One region of the Paenibacillus sp. FSL H3-0333 genome, then DNA from elsewhere that is predicted to be linked to it. Evidence: riboswitches for the same ligand, from Rfam matches in the RefSeq annotation. Region 1 holds a riboswitch; the other holds the start of a gene.
What was found. A riboswitch is a leader RNA that binds a small molecule or an ion and turns the genes downstream of it on or off. The one in region 1 is predicted to bind S-adenosylmethionine.

Region 1 (8,061 bases):
AGGAGGCTGTAAATTGTTTCAACTTCAATGAACGTTTTACCGGAACTATCATGAATTTCTAAGTCTGGTACAACAAATCCGATTTTCTCTGGGTTACCTCTGTTCATCCAATTGATGTGTGCAGCTATAACGTATTTATCAGCATCATGATTAATGATTGCAATTTTTTCGATAGCCCTATCATGGTCACTTTGATTCGTAATATTACGTTTTTTAGGTAAAGAAGGTAGCAATATCGGAGCATAAAGTGGGTTCTGACTTACTGGTAGATTCGACTTCAACATTCTTGTACACCTACCCATAATTATTATTGTTGTTAGCAAACAAACTTACTGAGTGCTAATATTCTTATAATACCACTTTAATCCAATACGTACAAGTTAAATTGGAACATATAGTATCGAAAATTTTTTGTTGACACTATATATGGGATTGAGAGTGCGGATGGTATATATGTGCGGACTGACTCCCCAATCTTGGGGAATGAAATCTGACTATACAATTTTGCGTAGCCCAACGCCTAAGTTGGCGGCTGTAAAATGATGATAAAAGACTAATTTCATCAGAAAGGAAAATACATGAATATAGAATTTGAAACTGAGGAAGAAGAGTTGGCTTTTATAAAATATGCGACAAGCACAGAGAAGACCGATAGCACATCATTTGAAAATCTTAGAAAGAAACTGAATAATCACAAACGAGCGAAAATGGGAGGAGGTGATTTAGAAAATGAAAAAGCAACACTGGAACACGCAATGAACTTCTACGCTGAAGGGTATGAGGTTGTGCTTAAATTTATCTGGGAGTACGGGCAAGATGAGGCATTGCAGAAGTATCTGTTTGAGAGAACTGGAGCAAGTTCAGAACGAGTGATAGGCAAGGATACATATACTGTTATTGTTGATGATTTTAAAGTGCGAAGTAAGATTGTTGGATTATAAACTAAAAATAATAAAGGGGAATGATGTTATCAAAAAATTTAAACTCGAAAACGGAAATAAGGTCAAGATTTTTGAGAAAAAGGATCTCAAAAATAAGCTTGGCTTCAGTGCAGATGAAATAAAAATTGTGATGAGATACCAAAAAGATTTCCCTGAATTACTTCAAGAACATACTGATAATGATTATATCATTAACGCTAGGGTATTGTGGGAACGTTTAGAAAACCCGTACAATCAGTATACTCACTGGATGGAACGTAAGGTTTTTAAGAAGAGTTATGTAGAAAATATTGATTATATCAGTATAGGAAAAAAAACCTACATTGAGAACACGAACATTACTAGAAATCAAATTGATACATTTTTTACTGTTGATGCAGCCAAACATATAGCTATGTCAGAAAATTCTGAAAAAGGTAGAGAAGTTCGCTCTTACTTCATCCTTATGGAACGAGCAATGCGTGATATGGAAAAATGGATTATGGTGCGTAATCCTGAAAAGGAAGGATACAATCAACTCATGGATGCCGTAAAGAGTAATTACATGCTTACTCACAGCGGCAAGGAGCCTCATTTCGGAGTCTACAGCAATGAAGGTGACATGATCAATGTTTGTTTGCTTGGAGCCAGAGCAAAGGAAATTAGAGCATTATTAGAGGTCAAAGATAATCAGACTAGAGACAATCTCACGACTCAAATTAACAAAGCAATTTATGAATTGCAGATTATGGATATTGGGTTGTTAATGGGACAGTTGGATTTTAGCCAAAGAAAAGCAACATTGCTTAAGATGTGTAAGAATAAATATAGCCATATTTATCTACAGTCTAATAAGTTGTTGAGTGAGGCTGTATGATGAGTGAAGTGAAGATGGAGCATAGTACAGAAAGTACAGAAAGTGCAAATACATATGAACAAGAATTAGAGCTGATTCTAGAAAAATCAATGAAAGAATATCCTCCATTATTGTCAGTTAAAGATGTTCAATCCATTTTACAATTAGGCGAAAACAATACATATAAGTTGGTTAAGTCTGGAGAATTTAAACTTTTTCAAATTGGAAAGCACTTGAGAATAGCCAAAGCTGAACTAATTTTGTATCTTGTCAAAATGAATAAATGATGTATAATCTATAGCATGTTACTCAATGATAACACATTGAGAATGTGCTGTTTTTTATTAATTTAAAGTCACAAGAAAGTCACGAAACTTTAAAAAACAAGCTAAAATCAATTAAAACTGAATAAGCACAATTGTTCCCATGAAGTCGAAAAAACCTTGATACTATAGGGTTCTTTAACACTTATTAAGAACAATTGAAAAGTTTTTTCTTATCAAGAGCAGGTGGAGGGACTAGCCCGATGAAACCCGGCAACCGGCGTGTGAACGCACGGTGCTAATTCTTGCGGAAGCTTTGCAGGGCGTTATTCGTCCGGCGGAAGTTCTCTGGCAGATGAGAGAGGCGCATATGACTGCATGATATGACCTTTCTCGCCCGGGAAAGGTCTTTTTTCGCTACCCTGCCTCAGGTTGAACCACCAAGTGGAACCCCATTTCAGTTAAGGAGTGAACAGCAATGCCTATCAAAATTCCCGACAGCCTGCCGGCCAAAGAAGTGTTATCCGGTGAGAATATTTTTGTAATGGATGAAAGCCAGGCCTTCCATCAGGATATCCGTCCTCTGCGGATCGCCATCCTGAATCTGATGCCTACCAAAGAAACTACTGAGACCCAGCTGCTGCGCCTTATCGGGAATTCCCCGCTTCAGGTGGATGTTGTTCTGCTTCATCCCAGCTCCCATACGTCGAAGAATACTTCGGCTGAGCATTTGAAGAGCTTTTACAAAACCTTTGATGAGATCAGCCACCGCCGGTTCGACGGCTTGATTGTAACAGGCGCTCCCGTAGAACAGCTGGAGTTCGAGGATGTGAACTACTGGGAGGAGCTGAAAGTGATTTTTGAGTGGAGCAAGCAGAATGTAACCTCGACCATGCACATCTGTTGGGCGGCACAGGCAGGACTGTACCATCACTTCGGCGTGCGCAAGGTGAGTCTGCCGGACAAATGCTTCGGAGTGTTTCCGCATACAATGAGCCAAAATAATGTCAAGCTGCTGCGCGGCTTCGATGAAGTGTTCCATGTTCCGCATTCCCGCCATACCGACGTCTCCCGTGAAGATATTGAGCAGAACCCGGAGCTGCAGATTCTGGCAGAATCCGAGGAAGCCGGGGTGTACCTGGTGGCTACGCATGACGGGAAGCAGATTTTTGTCACCGGACATTCGGAATATGATCCCTTCTCGCTGAAATGGGAGTATGACCGGGATATCGCCAAGGGGATGGTGGTTGCCCTGCCGAAGCACTATTATCCCAAGGATGATCCGACGCGTACTCCGCCGGCAGTCTGGCGCGCCCATGCCAACTTATTATTCGCTAATTGGCTCAATTACTATGTATACCAGGAGACTCCTTACGATATCGGGGCATTTATCTGAGAGGTTGACTTATTCTTAATAGAAGTAATTAATCAGGAGGCAATGGAGATGGATGAGAAACTGAGAATTGAGAGCAGACTGGCACAGATTGGTTCGATGGAGGACCCCGCCACCGGGGCCATTAATTACCCGATTTATCATGCGACGGCTTTCCGTCACCCTAGACTTGGGCAGAGTACAGGCTTCGACTACATTCGCACCAAAAATCCTACCCGCTCTGTCCTCGAAGAAGCGGCAGCGGCCCTGGAATCCGGGGATGCCGGCTTCGCCTGCGCTTCCGGTATGGCTGCACTGACTACGGTGTTCACCTTGTTTGGACAAGGGGACCATCTCATTGTATCGCTGGACTTGTACGGCGGTACTTACCGGCTGCTGGAACGGATTCTCTCTAAATACGGCATCAGCGCCTCCTATGTAGATACGAATGATCTGGATGGACTTGAAGCGGCCCGCCAGCCGGGCACGAAGGCTGTATTCATTGAGACGCCGACCAACCCGCTGATGATGATAACGGATGTCGAAGCCGTATGTACCTGGGCCCGCCGTCACGGGCTGCTCACGATTGTAGACAATACGCTGCTGACTCCGTTCTTCCAGCGCCCGCTGGAGCTTGGAGCAGATATCGTGGTTCACAGTGCGACTAAGTACCTGGGCGGGCATAACGATGTGCTGGCGGGTCTGATCGTGACCAAGGGCGCAGAATTGTCGGCTGAAATGGCCGTCCTGCATAACTCTCTGGGAGCGGTTCTCGCGCCGAATGACAGCTACCAGCTGATGAAGGGTATGAAGACCCTCGCGCTGCGCATGGAGCGGCATGAGAGCAACGCTCTGGCTATTGCCCGTTATCTGCAGGAGCATCCGGCGATTGCCGAGGTCTTCCACCCGGGCCTGCCGGATCATCCGGGCTATGCCATCCAGAACCGCCAGTCCTCCGGCAACACCGGAATCTTCTCCTTCAAGGTAAAAGAGGCGGGCTATGTGGAGCCGCTGCTCCGCCATATCCGGCTGATCGCCTTCGCCGAGAGTCTGGGCGGTGTTGAATCGCTGATGACCTATCCGGCGATACAGACTCACGCCGATATTCCGGCTGAAATCCGCGATGCTGTAGGCGTGGATGACCGGCTGCTGCGCTTCTCTGTCGGCATAGAGCATGTAGATGATCTGATCGCTGATCTGGGACAGGCTCTGGAGGCCGCCCGGAGCGAGCTGGAATAAGGCGATGCGCCGCCGGACCTGCCTGGCATGCGAGATTCGCAGAACGTACAAGCAGCAGTGCCATCGGGCGCTGCTGTTTAATTTTGTATGGGACAAGGGAAATTATCCGTCCTGTGCAGCGAAACATTTTTCAAGAACAGCCGATTGTGATACGATGGGTGAACGGACTATTTTTATTTCAAATTGTATTTATCTCATAGACTTCATAGATGAAGAGGAGGCCGTCAACAGTGAGTGCAGTCGATCTTATACTGGATAAGGCACTGAAGGGTGAACGTCTTCAGTTGGAAGATACGGTCACATTGTTCGAGAGCAATGAAATTGAGAAAATGGGCGCTGCCGCAGATATTATTATGAAGCGCTGGCACCCGGAGCCGGTGACGACATTCGTCATCGGCCGCAACATTAACTACACCAATGTATGTGATGTCTATTGCCGATTCTGCGCCTTCTACCGCAGACCCGGTTCGGAGGAAGGCTATGTGCTTCCCGATGAGACGATCTACCAGAAGATTGCCGAGACCATGAGCGTAAACGGAACCGAGATTCTGATGCAGGGCGGTACGAATCCCAATCTGCCGTTCAGCTATTATACGGATATTCTGCGCGGCATCAAGCAGCGGTTCCCGGAGATTACCATGCATTCCTTCTCACCAGCTGAGATTATGAAAATGGTTGAGGTCTCCGGCCTGCCGCTGGAACAGGTCATGCGTGAGATTCATGCTGCGGGCCTCGATTCCCTGCCCGGCGGAGGCGCAGAGATTCTCGATGACCGTACCCGCCGCAAGATCAGCCGGCTCAAGGGCTCCTGGCGCGAGTGGATGGACGTCATGCAGACCGCACACCGGATCGGCATGAATACAACAGCCACGATGGTGATCGGTCTTGGCGAGAGTATGGAAGAACGGGCGCTGCATCTGCTGCGTGTCCGTGAAGCCCAGGACGAATGTATTGCGAACAAATATGATTCCGAAGGCTTCCTGGCGTTCATCTCCTGGACCTTCCAGCCGGATAATACGAACCTGAAGCTGGACCGCCAGACCCCGGAGGAATACCTGAAGACCGTAGCCATCAGCCGCCTGGTGCTGGACAATATCAAGAACTTTCAGTCCTCGTGGGTAACGATGGGTCCTGAAGTAGGCAAGCTCTCCCTGCAATACGGCTGCAATGACTTCGGCAGCACGATGATTGAGGAGAACGTAGTCTCCTCGGCGGGCGCCACCTACAAGGTCAACATCGAGTCGATTACCCAGCTCATCCGCGAAGCGGGCAAGATCCCGGCGCAGCGCAACACGCGTTATGACATCCTGCGGACGTTCGAGGATGCGAATGCCAAGATTGATAATGATTTTGTGATGCAGAACTAGAATATAGCTATACACCAACAGATCAATAACGGGGCTGTGCTACATATAAGTAGCGCAGCCCCGTTATGTTTTTTGGAAACTATTATTTCCTCTTTGAATGATTCGTACAGTGACTTGGTTGCTGAATGTGGCTGAAGGATCGCCGGGAGGCGCAGGAGTGTTTTGATTTTACGAGTTAAAAGGCTAAAACTACGCGAAAACCGAATAGCAATCGTTACAGCGTCATGTAGCCAATGTATATGAAAAACAGCATACATTGTGTTCACTCGCAGGCATATGGCCGAATGTATGTGGAAAACAACATATATTGTGCTCGCTCACAGGCATATTACCCGAATGCATACGAAAAACAGCATACATTGTGCTCGCACGCAGGCGCTTAACCCGAATGTATGTGAAAAACAGCATATACAGCATATATTGTGTGGGCGTTCCAGGTAATTCCAATGCATTGGATTTTAGTTTTTTTTGTCATAGAGTTGTAAAAATTAATCGTTATATTTTACAAAAAACGCTGAAATAATGTGAGATTTTACACAATAATTTATAAGAGTTAATGGAATTTGATAGATTCATAGGGAAGGCTATGATACAATTTTTCGGACAGTGGTAGAATAATATAGCAATCACAGGGAGGAAATTAGATTTATGGGAGAGAGAAGATGGAACAAGCCGATAGCTTCTTTATTGGCTACCACAGTTCTGGCAGCACAGATGCTGGGCGGAGTATTCAATGTTCCTGTGCTGGCGGCAGGAAAGGCTGAGGCTTCTCCGGTGATTAATCCGGGAACCATTAATTTACGCTTGATGAGCACCACTGATGTTCATACGAACGTATATGGATGGGACTATTTCAAGGGTGCCGCCTCCGCGACTGTAGGTCTGGACCGTACTTCAACCTTAGTAAAGACTGCACGCAGTGAAGCAGAGGGCGAGTACAACCTTTTGCTGGATAATGGCGATTTAATTCAAGGAACACCGCTGGGAACGTATATGGCCCAAGTGTCTGATTTCAGGGAAAGTGAAGACCAGATTCATCCGATCATTGCAGCTATGAATCTCATGGGTTATGATGCAGCAACCTTCGGCAATCATGAATTCAATTATGGTTTGGATTATCTGGACCGGACCGTTAAAGGCAATGTAAACAGCGCAACTTATAAGGAGTCTACGGGAGCGAAGTTCCCTTATGTGAATGCAAATATTTATAATGTGTCCGATAATAATAATACATTTGAACCTTATAAAATCATCGATAAAGAAGTAAAAGACAGCAACGGCAACACCGTTACTATCAAAGTCGGCCTCCTGGGTCTGGTTACTCCGCAGATCATGGAGTGGGACAAGGTGAACCTGGAGCAAAAGGTTATTGCCAAAGATATTGTGGAAACGGCGAAGAAGTTTGTTCCTGAAATGAAGACGGCTGGTGCGGACGTTATCGTCGCCATGACTCATTCCGGGTTCGACGCTGCTGCCGCAGAAGGAACTGGAGCAGAGAATGTTATTAACCTGCTGAGCAAGGTACCTGGCATCGATGCCATTACTTTCTCGCATACCCACAAGGTATTCCCGACGAACGGCGTTGACAGCGCGCTGGATGCTTCCTTCAAAGATCCGTCCACCAAGAAACCTTACAATAATGATGTAGCTAAGGTAGATAACGTTAATGGCCACATCAATGGGACTCCGGCAGTACAAGCGGGCTATGGCGGAGGTTACCTGGGCCTTATCGATCTGAAAATCGCCCAGAACAGCAGCGGCAAATGGGCAGTAGACAAAGCAGCTTCGAAGGCTTCTACGCGTTCTATTGCTGGCGCTGCCGTTGACACCGCTATCGATGATCTTGCCGGAGCGGCACATCAAGCTACGATTGATTACGTGAATCAGCCGCTTGGTGTAACTTCTGCGCCGATGAACAGCTATTTTGCTATGGTACAGGATGATCCGACAGTCCAGATCGTAACCTATGCCCAGCAGCAGTATGTATCTAACTTGATTCATACGAACGAGAATCTGGCCGGCTACAGAAACCTGCCGATCCTGA
Region 2 (8,061 bases), 4.3 Mb from region 1:
AATGCGCGTCGACAAAGCCAATGTCGAGGAATATCTCGAGGTGCACCGCACCGCCCATCACCTTGGCATGAAGACCCATACCACGATGCTGTACGGTTCGATTGAGTCCCGTGAAGACCGCATCCGCCATATGCTGCAAATTCGTGACCTACAAGACGAGACCGGCGGTTTCATGGTATTCATTCCGCTGTCCATGCAGCCTAAGAACAAGAATGCGGGCATTATGCGCCGCAACTCCGCGAATGAGGATCTGAAGACCATTGCCGTCAGCCGCCTGATGCTGGACAATTTCGATCATATCAAGGCCTACTTCATTAATATCGGGCCCCAGTTGACCCAGGTTGCCCTGAACTTCGGCGCTTCCGATGTGCACGGAACGATCCTGAAGGAACGGATCAGCCACGCTGCCGGCGCGCTGACACCGGAGGGCTTGACCCGGGATGAGCTGATCTGGCTCGTGAAGGGCGCAGGACGGATTCCTGTAGAACGGGATACCTTCTATAACGAGATCAAGGTATACGAATAAGAAAAGAACAAGCTTACCTCAGCCAGTGAACGCAGAACTGCCTTGTCCATTATGTACCCGAAAGGAAGATCAGTTGGCATGAGAACCCTACTTGTCTTGGGCGGCGGCTACGGCGGTCTTGCCCTCATTCAGCAACTGCTGGATAATCATCTTCCTCCTGATGTGGAAATCATCCTGGTGGACCGGATGCCGTATCAGGGGATCAAGACCGAATATTATGCACTGGCCGCAGGCACCGCCACCGATTACCATCTGCGGATTCAATTCCCGGTACACCCCCGCCTGACCGTACGTTACGGGCAGGTGGGTTCCATTGATCTGGAGAGCAGGCTTGTCCTGCTCGATTCCGGGGAGCCGGTAGCCTATGATATCCTGGCGATTGCCCTCGGCTGTACGGATAATTACCATAACATTCCGGGTGCCGAGGAATACACCTGCAGTATTCAGAGCTTCGCCGGAACCCGGGAAACTTACCGCCGGCTGAACGATGTGAAGCCTTATGGAACCGTCAATATTGTCGGCGGGGGACTGAGCGGCGTAGAGATTGCCTCTGAGCTGCGGGAGAGCCGGCCGGATCTGAATATCTCTCTGATGGACCGGGGAGAACGTATTTTATCTTCTTTTCCGGCCAAGCTGTCCAGGTATGTCGAGGAATGGTTCAGTGAGCATCAAGTGGAGACGATTGGCGGGGTGTCGGTCTCTCATGTCGAGAAGGATGCCATCTTCAATGGCACCCAAGCTATTCCGGCGGATGTGACGGTATGGACTGCCGGTATTCAACCCGTGAAGGTCGTGCAGCAGCTGGAGCTTCCGAAGGACCGTGGAGGCAGGCTCATTGTGGGGGAATATTACAATATCGCTGAATATCCGGAGGTCTATGTGATCGGGGACTGTGCCAGCCTGCCCTTCGCGCCCAGTGCACAGGCGGCGGGTGCCCAGGGCGAGCAGGTGGGACAGATATTACAGGCGTTATGGCGGGGAGAAACCCCGAAGCTGAATAAAATTAAGCTGAAGGGAACCCTCGGTTCACTCGGCAAAAATGCCGGCTTCGGCCTGATGGGCCGCCGCTCCGTCATGGGCCGGGTCCCGCGCCTGCTGAAGAGCGGCGTCCTGTGGATGTCCAAACGTCATTTCGGCTAAAGAATCCCGGCTTGAATCCAGGCGGCTTAGTCTATCTCCAGGTTGTCCCAGGCCTCTGCCTCTCGTATAGCGGCTTCTATGGCCTCTTCCAGAGCAGCGGGGGAATCAGCCTCAATGATCTCCCCGTCAACCATGGCGAACGGCTGGAGATAACACTCTCCGCAGTTGTTCAGACAGCCGTACTCCACTACATCATATTCAGGGTTTTGCTCCAGCTTAAGCTTGAGCGGTTCAGTGCCGTGGCCGATGTTGCTGGCACAGAATTCTATAATTGGTCTCATGATGATCTCCCTATTCTGCCTTAACCATTTTATTTTTTAACTTTTTGTACTATAATAAACATACGAAAGGAGTGATTGAGAAATGAGTGAGAATGTACAAAGCGCAACCATGTACGATGAAGTACTGGAAGTCCTTGATAAACTTCGTCCGTTCCTGCAGCGCGATGGCGGTGACGTGGAACTGATTGATGTTGAAGACGGCATCGTTAAGCTGAAGCTTATGGGTGCATGCGGCAGTTGCCCAAGCTCCACGATCACGCTTAAAGCCGGGATCGAACGCGCCCTGATTGAAGAAGTAGAAGGCGTGGAAGAAGTCGTTCAGGTATTCTAATCCCGTTTCATAAACCATCCCGGCCTCCGCTAAGAGGCCGGGATTTTTTTTATTATAGAGGATTTCGTCTGCAGGATCAACCACCCGGCTATTCAAAAAAGACCAGAAGCCGCTCCGCCAGCCATTTCTGACTACGGGCTTCTTCTGGTCTCATTAGATTTATTCAGCTTCCCTAGGTTTAAGCTTAGAATGCCGGAATAATTGCTCCGTCATATTGCTTTTCGATGAATTCCTTCGCTTCCGGGGAAGTCAGCGCTGCTGCCAGCTTCTGAATGGCATCGGAATCCTTATTGTCAGGACGGGCTACCAGCAGGTTAGCATACGGGGAATCTCCGCCTTCGATGAACAACGCATCCTTCGTAGGAGACAGCTTGGCATCCAGTGCGAAGTTGGTGTTAATCAGCGCCAGGTCCACTTCATCCAGCTGACGTGGCAGCATGGCTGCATCCAGCTCAATGATATCCAGCTTCTTGGTGTTCTCAGTGATATCCGCTTTGGTGGAAGCAATATTGGTGTCATCCTTCAGCTTGATCAGACCGTTCTTCGCCAGCAGAATCAAGGCGCGGCCTCCGTTCGTTGCATCATTCGGAATCGCAACCTTCGCACCTTCTGCCAATTCATCGATCGATTTGATCTTTTTGGAATAGGCGCCAAATGGCTCTACATGAACAGCAGTTACAGATACGAGATCTGTGCCGTTCTTGGTGTTCTGATCATCCAGGTAAGGCTTGTGCTGGAAGAAGTTCGCATCGAGCTGCTTCTCGGCAAGCTGTGTATTGGGAAGAATATAATCTGTGAATTCTTTGATCTCCAGCTTAATGCCTTGGGCTTCAAGCAGTGGGGCAATTGCTTTGAGGATCTCCGCATGCGGTACAGGAGAAGCACCAATCACCAGGGTTACCGGGTCCGCAGCAGGCTCTGTAGTCGGCTCTGCAGCAGCCGCTTCTGTAGGTGCCGTTGTCGCAGCAGAATTCGTGGTGTTATTCGCCTTGTTGTTTCCGCAAGCGGCAAGCACCAATATCAAGGTCAGGCTGAAGAATGTAAGCAGTACTTTTTTCATCTGTAAATCCCCCTCTAATCCATATGGTTTATTGAATAAGGCTATATGTGGACGTACCTTATTTCCGTGTAAAATGTCTTACCAGCCGGTCACCGGCCATTTGCAGCAGCTGCACCAGAATCACCATTAGCGCTACCGAGATAAGCATGACTTCCTTCTCATAGCGGTAATATCCGTAGCGGATCGCCAGGTCACCCAGTCCGCCGCCGCCGATCATTCCGGACATTGCGGTATACGAGACAAGGGTCACAACAGTAATGGTTACACCGGCAAGCAGACCCGGACGAGCCTCCGGCAGCAGCACGCGCATAACGATCTGCCCGGTGGACGCTCCCATGCCCTGCGCCGCTTCAATAATTCCCCGGTCAACCTCCCGCAGTGCCGTCTCCACCAGTCTGGCGAAGAAGGGCGCCGCGCCGATCACCAGTGCCGGAATCGTTCCAAGCACACCAATCGAAGTGCCCATAATGGCCTTGCTGAACGGAATCAGGGCAACCATCAGAATGATAAAAGGAACCGAACGCAGGATATTCACAACGAAGGATAATACCGAGTAAACCACCCTGATAATAACGTTATTTGACTTGCCCCATAAATATAACACAATTCCTAGCGGTAAACCAAGGATTATTGTAAATATTCCTGAAATAGCGATCATTTTGAGTGTAGCAATCGTAGCTTCCAGCATTTCTTCCCAATTGATTGTGCTAAAGTCCATTACAAAATCACCTCCACATCAAGACCTTGCGCTATGAGCTCAGTGAGCGTGGCTTCAACCGCATCGGCAGGTCCTTCGAACCGGACGATCAGCTGGCCGTAAGGAACATCCTTGATTGTAGAGATGGTGCCATGGAGAATGGCGAAGTGAACCCCGGTTCCCTGAACCACCTGTGAGAGCGTCGACCCGTAAGTCTTTTGCCCCAGAAAAGTGATTTTGACCGACTTCGTGTAACCTGGCTGCACAGCATCAATCGCTTGCCGGAGCGGTCCGTCCGACTGGGTCTCACTGCGGATGAATTCTTTGGTCACCTCATGCTTCGGCTTCAGAAAGACCTCGGCCACTTCACCCTGCTCCACAATACCGCCGCCATGGATCACGGCAACACGGTCGCAGATGCTCTGAATCACATGCATTTCATGGGTAATCAGCACGATGGTCAGATGGAATCTGCTGTTGATATCCATCAGCAGACGCAGAATGGAGTCTGTGGTCTGCGGATCAAGCGCCGAGGTCGCCTCATCGCATAACAGAACATCCGGATCACTTGCCAGCGCCCGGGCGATTCCGACACGCTGCTTCTGTCCGCCGGATAGCTGAGCCGGGTACTTATTCCAATGCTCCTCCAATCCGACCAGGGCGAGCAGTTCCTTAACCTTTTGTTCAATCTCGTTCCTTCCGGCTCCGATCAGCCGCAGCGGAAACGCGATATTATCATAGACTGTAGCCGATGAGAGCAGATTGAAATGCTGAAAAATCATTCCGATCTTACGCCGCTGCTCCTGCAGCTGTCCCTGGCTGAGCGCTGTCAGCTCGACACCGTCCACCCACACCTCGCCCGCAGTCGGACGTTCCAGCAGATTAATGCAGCGGATCAGCGTGCTTTTGCCGGCCCCGGAGTGACCGATCACCCCGAAGATTTCCCCCTTCTTAATCGACAGGCTCAGCGCAGAGAGTGCAGTTGCCTGCTTATTGCCTTTGCCATACACCTTGGTTATATCCTTCAATTCTATCAACCGCTGCGTCCCCCTTCTGTTCTAGCTTCCATCATTGCAAAAAAGACCCCCTACGATCCATGCAGATCGCAAGAGGCCCTGTGTGTATAATGACAATGCCTTCTCATCTGCCAAAACCCCCGAATCCGGCGGCATTGTAGGAATTAGCACCATGACATTTGGATGCAGCGTAAGGCTGTATTCAAACCGGTTGCCGGGCTTCATCGGGCCTATCCCTCCGCCGCTCTCGATAAGATCATAATATGAAGTTATAGATTCCGTATCCTGTCAGAAGTTAATGTATGCCTAAGTATAATTCAGTTTCGAGATTTTTGTCAAAGGTAAGTTTTTACGGACGGGCTTGTCCGGATTTCGGGCTTGGGGCCGCTTTGTTCTTGTGCCATTGTTCATTCCCGTAGCTGTATGCGGCGGCCAGTGATTGGCATACCATCTCCAGGCTCTGCTTCAAATCCTCCAGGTGGCTGTCGAGATCCTCCAGACGAATCTTGTCATGCAATCCCTGGTGACGCTGCCAGAGGTCGTCGGTCATCTCCGCGTTCATGTAATGGATCTCAGCGTTGCGCCGCTTGCGCAGATTCTCCACCGGCTCCCGGTAGGAATTCCTGATTCGCTCCAGCTTCTCCGCCAGCGGATGATGCGGGTGAAGCAGTTGAAATTGCCTCAGCACCGTGAAATAAGAGAAATGCGTCTTCACCTTGCCTGTATTGAGATTGTACAGATTATTCAGCACCGTGCCCAGCTTGTCCAGCAGCGAGAAGACACGGATGAAGCCATCCTTGTAGAAATACACATATCTGGCGTACTCCCCCTGCTCTGTGGACGACATGTCGTCCATATAACCGGCTATCACTGACTTCCGGAAAAAGGCTGCTGCGAACCAGCTCTGCTCCAGCTCATCCAGAGAGGAGATCAGGCCGCGTGTCCAAATTTCCAGCTTGCGGTATTCATGGTCATGGTCTTCATGTGCCGCCATCTCCTTGCGCAGCATGGAGGCTGCCTTCGCCATGGACTCCATAGCTTCAGCCAGCACACCGCTGTTCACGCGGGGCGGCTCTCCAAGTAACGTCCGCAGCATATTTTGACCCTCCTTAAAATTCACTTCTACGCCAGAGGAAAATAACGGTTCCAGTTGCGGCCTACGCGCTTCGCAATATCTTCGCTCGGAGCCAGCTCCTCCGGGTATCCCGGCTTCATCCGGGCATCTATAATGATCGGCAGTGTATAGCTGACGCTGCCCCGGTGTACCCCGGCCGCCGAATAGATATCATCTGCCGGATTGAAGCGGGTGAATACGGTCCACAGGAAGGAGGTCTGCGTGCTTACCGCCTCTTCCGCCTGATCCACCAGCACAATCAGCGGCCAGGCGGTCTCCCTCTCCTTGAAGGCAGCCACCAGTCGCTCCGGCAGTTCCGGGTCCTCTTCATAGGATGCACCGGAAACGGCTAAACATCCTCCGCAATAAGGCACAGCGGCGGTGATTGATGGAAGCAGACCCTCTGTATAGGTCCTTGGCAGCTGACGGACCGGGCTGCCGATGCCCGCCATCACCGCCTTACTGCCATGATTCAGCTTGCGTCCGGTATAATCCAGTGTATCCATGGAGGTATTGGCAAAGATCGTCAGATCCGATTGCGGATTGAAGCGCTCAAGCACCGTTTCCAGCAGCTTGGGGAAATCCGTTAGCTCCACCTGCACATTAGTCAGCAGCAGGAATTTGGTTAAGGAGAGCTGACCTTCCCCTAAGATCCGAAACGCTGACACCATATACTCACGGGGATAGCTCTCCCTCACAACCGCTGAGGTCAGTGAATGCGAACCGGATTCGGAGTAGGACCACAGCGCTTTGACCGAAGGGATCAGCATAGGATAGGCTGGAGCGAGCAGCCGCTGCAAATAATCCTTCAGATAATAATCCTCCTGACGCGGCTTGCCGGTGATGGTCGCCGGGTAGATGGCATCCTTGCGGTGCCACATCCGCTGAACATGCATGACCGGGAAATCATGCTGCATGGAATAGTAGCCGGACTGGCTGCCGTACGGCCCTTCCGCTCTCCGCTCCAGCGGAGACACGCGTCCCCGGATGGAGAATTCCGCCTCAGCCGGAATCCGGTGCCCGCCCAAAGGGTCCTGCACCATGGGAAGCTTGCCGCCCAGCATCAGCGAAGCCAGCATCAGCTCCGGAATCCGTTCCGGCACCGGTGCCACCGCCGCTGCAATCAGGGCCGGCGGCCCGCCGATGAAGACAGACACCGGCAGGGTCTCGCCGAGAAGCTCTGCCTGCGAGTGATGGAAGCCGCCGCCCTTGTGAATCTGCCAGTGAATACCTGTGGTGCTGTCGTCATACATCTGAATCCGGTACAGTCCGAGATTATGATCTTTGGGGTTGGTGATATTCTCCGTATAGACCAGAGGAAGCGTGATGAACGCCCCGCCGTCCTTAGGCCAGGCCGTAATCCGGGGCAGCTCCTTCAGCGGATCACTGCTGCTGCAGACGCCGAGTACCGGAGCCTCTCCTTGCGGTATATTCTTGGTTCCTGCCCTCAGCAGCTCCAGCAGCACCGTCTTCTCCCGCCATAAGCCGGCGCCTGAAGGCGGAATCAGCTGATCGATCGCCGTTGTCAGCGACTTCAGCAGCTGCTCCGGTCTTGTCCCAAAGGCCTTGTTGACGCGCTGAACTGTACCGAACAGGTTCGTAGCGACCGGGAACGGTGTTCCTTGCACGTTCGTGAACAGCAGTGCCGGGCCTTCCTCCTCCACCACCCGGCGGTGAATTTCGGCAAGCTCCAGATAAGGATCAACAGGGGTATCTATCACTGCCAGATCCTTATCCCTGCGGAGCTGCTCAATCCATTGTCGTAAATTACCGTATCGCACTATAGTGTTCCTCCTCAAACAGGACCTTATGCTTATCCCGTCCACCGTTGCCGTTACCTTATCACTTGCTGCCCCTGCCAGCTCCGCTTAACTGCCAGACCCTTACACTCATGTA

Region 2: another riboswitch for S-adenosylmethionine. It lies ahead of MHH78_RS08185 (methionine ABC transporter ATP-binding protein); the one in region 1 lies ahead of metA (homoserine O-acetyltransferase MetA).

Annotation. Positions count from the first base shown of each region.
Region 1 is NZ_JBBODG010000001.1:6,133,658-6,141,718, reverse strand. Features, by position in the region: gene MHH78_RS27105 (hypothetical protein) at 1-284, opposite strand, end outside; gene MHH78_RS27100 (hypothetical protein) at 579-941, shown strand; gene MHH78_RS27095 (antA/AntB antirepressor family protein) at 931-1,797, shown strand; gene MHH78_RS27090 (helix-turn-helix domain-containing protein) at 1,797-2,063, shown strand; SAM riboswitch class I at 2,270-2,401, shown strand; gene metA (homoserine O-acetyltransferase MetA) at 2,518-3,435, shown strand; gene MHH78_RS27080 (aminotransferase class I/II-fold pyridoxal phosphate-dependent enzyme) at 3,484-4,650, shown strand; gene mqnC (cyclic dehypoxanthinyl futalosine synthase) at 4,881-6,017, shown strand; gene MHH78_RS27070 (bifunctional 2',3'-cyclic-nucleotide 2'-phosphodiesterase/3'-nucleotidase) at 6,666-8,061, shown strand, end outside.
Region 2 is NZ_JBBODG010000001.1:1,819,369-1,827,429, reverse strand. Features, by position in the region: gene mqnE (aminofutalosine synthase MqnE) at 1-526, shown strand, start outside; gene MHH78_RS08210 (NAD(P)/FAD-dependent oxidoreductase) at 605-1,666, shown strand; gene MHH78_RS08205 (YuzB family protein) at 1,693-1,947, opposite strand; gene MHH78_RS08200 (NifU family protein) at 2,030-2,278, shown strand; gene MHH78_RS08195 (MetQ/NlpA family ABC transporter substrate-binding protein) at 2,463-3,338, opposite strand; gene MHH78_RS08190 (methionine ABC transporter permease) at 3,397-4,056, opposite strand; gene MHH78_RS08185 (methionine ABC transporter ATP-binding protein) at 4,056-5,072, opposite strand; SAM riboswitch class I at 5,173-5,308, opposite strand; gene MHH78_RS08180 (Cthe_2314 family HEPN domain-containing protein) at 5,401-6,147, opposite strand; gene MHH78_RS08175 (UbiD family decarboxylase) at 6,174-7,946, opposite strand; gene MHH78_RS08170 (COX15/CtaA family protein) at 8,008-8,061, opposite strand, start outside.